2 regions of the Corynebacterium sp. CCM 9204 genome follow, and region 1 is predicted to be linked to the other one. Evidence: riboswitches for the same ligand, from Rfam matches in the RefSeq annotation. Region 1 holds a riboswitch; the other holds the start of a gene.
The links. Region 1 has a riboswitch for thiamine pyrophosphate ahead of QWU43_RS05160 (ECF transporter S component). Riboswitches for the same ligand answer to the same signal wherever they lie in the genome.
Positions count from the first base shown of each region.

Region 2: it holds a riboswitch for thiamine pyrophosphate, as region 1 does, so the genes downstream of both, thiC (phosphomethylpyrimidine synthase ThiC) here and QWU43_RS05160 (ECF transporter S component) in region 1, are expected to answer to the same signal.

Region 1 is NZ_JAUERX010000002.1:216,412-218,879, reverse strand. Features, by position in the region: gene QWU43_RS05165 (ABC transporter ATP-binding protein) at 1-555, opposite strand, end outside; gene QWU43_RS05160 (ECF transporter S component) at 562-1,197, opposite strand; TPP riboswitch at 1,195-1,332, opposite strand; gene QWU43_RS05155 (DUF4232 domain-containing protein) at 1,524-2,174, shown strand; gene QWU43_RS05150 (DUF3592 domain-containing protein) at 2,375-2,468, shown strand, end outside.
Region 2 is NZ_JAUERX010000005.1:49,934-52,401, reverse strand. Features, by position in the region: gene thiC (phosphomethylpyrimidine synthase ThiC) at 1-913, opposite strand, end outside; TPP riboswitch at 911-1,031, opposite strand; gene QWU43_RS10180 (beta-glucosidase) at 1,141-2,468, opposite strand, start outside.

The DNA.
Region 1 (2,468 bases):
GACGCCGTCCGGATCAAGGTTGGCGGTCGGTTCATCCAGGAGAATCAGGCGCGCCCCCATAGCGATGACACCCGCGAGGGCGAGCCGTTGTTTCTGACCACCCGATAGTTTGGCCGTGGGGTGATCGAGTGGAAGATCCAAGCCGACCATTTCCAGTGCACGGCCGACGCGACGCCAGATCTCGGAACGCTCGACCCCGAGGTTCTCACAGCCGAAAGCGACGTCGTCACCCACACGTGATGAGATGACCTGGGAGTCTGGGTCCTGGAGGACCATGCCAACAACACCCCGAGCTTGTTCGGGAGGACGTCCCTCAACGAGCAACGAACCTGTCCGGTCACCTTCGTCATCACCACCAAGGACACCAGCGATCGCAGCGAGTAGGGTGGATTTTCCGGATCCGGATTCACCGAGCAGGAGAACCCGCTGCCCAGGTTCAATGTCAAGATCAAGATCCGAGATAGTGGGGCGGAGTCGACCAGCATGCCGCCAACCGAAACCGACGGCTCGGACTGTAGCTCCCCGAGGTCGATCACCGTGATACGACTCCGGCACCACGTTCTAGACCTGCCGCTGACGTTCACGCCCAGCAGCGAAACGGTCGAGTGCACCGGTCGCCGCAAGTGCCCGAACGAGCAGCCAGGAGAAAACACCGGCGATGACAGCACCAGAGATCAGGAGCGTGACTAGGTAGGTGACCTGGAACTCGGTGGATTTGGCAAAGTTACCGGAGAGGAAGCCCTCGAGAATCCACGCACCTGCACCTGCACCTGCACCGGCGAGTGCCGCGATGACCGGGCCAAAACGGTGGTAAAGGAAGATCGCAAGAATGATCTCGGCACCAATGCCCTGTGCGATACCGGAGTAGAGAGTACTGATCCCCCATTGGTTCCCGAGCCCAGCAGACACCGAGGCCGCGATAACTTCACAGAGTAGTGCGGCACCCGGTTTGCGAATCACGAGGCCTCCCAGAACCCCAGCGAACAGCCAGGGGCCGACTGCAAGACCACCGAGTCCGGGGGTCACTGCGTCGACTGCCTCGTAGAGTGCGTACCCCGGCCCGTTGTAAACCCAAAACACAAAACCTGCGGCGACACCGAGGACGGCGAGCGCAATGATGTCAATCACCCGCCAAGCCTTCCTCGACGGTGCGGTGACCGTGATCGGTGTACGGGATTCAGGCACAGATGTGCTCATTATTTTTCCTCTTCTCCCTAGCGCCGGCATTACCCGGATCAGGTTGTTACGGTCACCGATACGCCACGCGGTGTGCACCGCGCGGTCAACCGACGTCTCAGCCCGATTCACGCTCGGGCACCCGTGGGACCGGACCAATGATACAGACCGCTATCAACCAACGCGAGGATGCCCACTGCAGCCATGTTCGCAGTAAGGTGGCGATTATTCCCCCCGATCACCCCACCCGAGAGCATGACCCCAACATCGGCAGTGAATATGCTATCCGGCGGCGCATGCCCAGCCCGAAGAATGCCACCACCGCCTGCACAGGCTAACCTTAAGGAATGAAAAGCCACAGCAGTCCCGGCGGTAACACCAGTCACCGACTGCGCACGCTCCGGATTCACAACGATCGGAGTCTGATCATCACGGCCGCTGCCCTCGCAGTGGGATCAACCTTGATTACCGGATGTATAGGGCAGAACGCATCCAAGGTGTCGCTCATGGGAGACACCGGTACTGACCACATAACGACCAGTGGATCAGCCCCTTCCTCCCCCGAATTACCCGATGTCTCCCCTATCTGCTCCGCGGATCGACTCACAGCAACAATTGATTCAACCAGCGCCGGGGCCGGACACACCTTCCACGTCATCCGGCTGACCAACATCGGTGATCCTTGCACACTATCCGGATACCCTGGAGTATCGCTCATCGATGCGACCGGCAGCCAAGTGGGAGCGGCATCTGACAGGGAAAGCGGGGCGGAAGGATCCCCTGCGCTGCTCTATACCGGTGGTTCAGCGGTCTTCTCCGTGAGCTTCAGTCAGCCCTACGCCTACGGCCGTGATATCTGCGAACCCACCGAACGTGCCCGGCAACTGAAGATCTACCCACCGAACGACACCGGCTGGTTGACAGTGCCGATGAATGAACCGACCTGCGGATCGGAACAGGTTTCCACAATCTCCGTTACCGGGGTGAAACCGGGCTGATCGAGCTCCCCGAGATCTGTCATGGCAGCCACCTTTGGCTTCGTGCAATCGTGGGGCGTCTCAGCCCACACCCATAGAGTTCGGGGATTCAGGCATATTGCCGTCACCGTCGGCAGTCCGGGGCACAGATCCGGATTCAAGTCGTGCGCGCACAATCGCACGGTACCGCACGCCCCTCACCACGGGTAGGTTCTTCAGACATGGCCAGTGGACTCCTCGATTCAGCAGTACTACTCGGAACCGGTCTACTTGGAATCTGCATCGCAGCAGGTCTCCTGGCCCGCCGCGTCAGAA
Region 2 (2,468 bases), on a different contig from region 1:
GCGTGTACAGGAAGGATTCTTCGTGCCGGTTGAGGCACCAGGCCGCCATGATCGAACCACCACGGCTGACGATGCCGGTGACCCGGTTCGCGGCCAGCGGGACGTAGCGGAGCAGCACACCGGCGTGAACGGTCATGTAGTCCACGCCTTGCTCACACTGCTCGATCACGGTGTCCCGGTAGATCTCCCACGTCAGCTTCGTGGGATCACCCTTGACCTTCTCCAGGGCCTCGTAGATCGGGACGGTACCGACCGGCACGGGGGAGTTGCGCAAGATCCACTCGCGGGTCTCGTGGATGTCCCGCCCGGTGGACAGATCCATGATGGTGTCCGCGCCCCAGCGGGTCGCCCACACCATCTTTTCCACCTCTTCCGCGATGGACGAGGTCACGGCGGAGTTTCCCATGTTGGCGTTGACTTTCACCGCGAACTTCTTGCCGATGATCATCGGTTCGATCTCCGGGTGGTTGTGGTTCGCGCAGATCACCGCGCGACCTGCCGCGACCTCCTCGCGAACGGTCTCGGGGTCGAAGCCCTCGCGGTGGGCGATGAACGCCATCTCCGGGGTGACGATCCCGGCACGGGCCCACGCCAACTGGGTCCGCACCTTCAGCTCCGGGTGCTCATCAGAAGCAGGGACCGCATCGGGGTGCGGCCACGAGTCACGGATCTTTGCCAGCCCTTCCTTCAGATTCAGCTCCGGATCGGTGTGGGTGTAAATACCGGAGGTGTCGTACACGTCGAAATGGTCACCGTTGGTCAGGTTGATGCGTCGGGCGGGAACCCGCAGGGTGGTGCCCTGGAAGTCGACCTCGTTGTAGATCTTCTCGCTCCGGTAAATCGGCCCTGTGGTGACCTGCCCCTCGGTTGGAGGTGCGGTTTTCGGGTTTACTCTGGGCGTGCGTGAGCGCATGACTGTATTTCCTCTCCCTACGCCGGCATTACCCGGACAGGTTCGAAACGGTCGGCACCCCCGGTGATTCAGGTGCCCTCTCAGCGTGGTTGGGGCCACGCTCCCGTGGTTGACAGGTTGTGCGCACGAGTCTAACAAGCGTCAGGTGACATGGATCGGGTGTCGGGGACTGTGTCCCCCTGAGCGGGGTGGCCTTGTGTCCACCCTGCAGTCCGTTTTCGGGAAAGTCAGGGGTTGTCCGTCACGGGAGTCCACGCCTGCTCCTTCTGTGGCATGCCGAAGTAGCTGGCCATGCCGATGAACCCCGCCATGGAGGCACTGTTCATGCACGCCATTCTGTCCGCGTTCTCTTGCGCGGGGTCACCGTTTCCGATGGTCGCCCACGTCGGGGCGTCGGGAACTGGAGCACCGAACACGGATCCTGTCGTTATCAGCGTGGTGGAGGGACCGTCGCCGCCCGCAGATTCACTGACGATAATTTCCACCGGCCCACCGGGAACAACGAGCTGACGCGTGTCCGGGTCCCAGAGTGCGAGGGCACTGTCTGGGATGGTGATGTCGACATCGACGGTTTCACCCGGTGCTATCTCGACCCTGCTGTAGCCGACGAGTTCGCGGATTCCGTCGCGTACCGCATATGCCTGGACAACGGTGGTGCCGTGGCGGTTCCCGGTGTTGGTGACTGTCGCGGTGACGGAATTTGGTCCGGTCGCGTGGACATCGTCCGTGGTAAAGGTGGTGTAACTCAGACCGTGGCCAAACCACCAGCGTGGTGTGATGGACTGCTGCTGATAGCCCCGGTACCCGACGCCGGTTCCCTCAGTGAACACACCTGAACCGAATGAGCTGGTGGTGGGCATCTGATCCTGGGACAGTGGCCAGGTCACCGGGAGGTGACCGGAGGGGTTGACGTCACCGAAGATGATGTCTGCGAGTGCATCGCCGTACTCCTGTCCGGGGTAGAACGCTGCGAGTACCGCCGGGATATTATCCCCGTATCCGTTGATGTCGACGGGTCCTCCCGTGTTGGTCACGAGGACGACTCGTTTGTTGGCCTCTAACGCGGTGCGGATGATGTTGCGCTGGTGCAATCCGAACCGGAAATCGGTGTTGTCGACGGATTCGGTGATGTGCCGGTGCATGACGACGATCACGAGGTCGGAGTTTGCGGCGAGTTTCCGTACGGTGGGCAGGTAGTTGCCGTCGGTGTAGTGCACCTCGGTGCTGGTGCCCAGGGCACGGGAGTAGAGCCCCTCGAAGGGAGTGACGATGTCGTCGGCGATGACGTGGCCGGAGCCACCTCCTGACCCGAGTGCGTCCCGACCCGCACCGGAGCCGATGAGCCCGATGGTGTGGACGGAGTCGTCGACGGGGAGCACGGGGTGTTCGCCTGAGTTCGTGAGAACGGTGTCATTGCGTAGCAGGACCAGTGATTTCGCCGCGATGTCCCGGGCGAGTGCCCGGTGTTCCGGTCCCGTCACCACGGTGTCCTGCGTGCCGGTGGGCGGGGAGTCCACGATGCCGGAACGGAACATCTCGGATATGACGTTGTGCA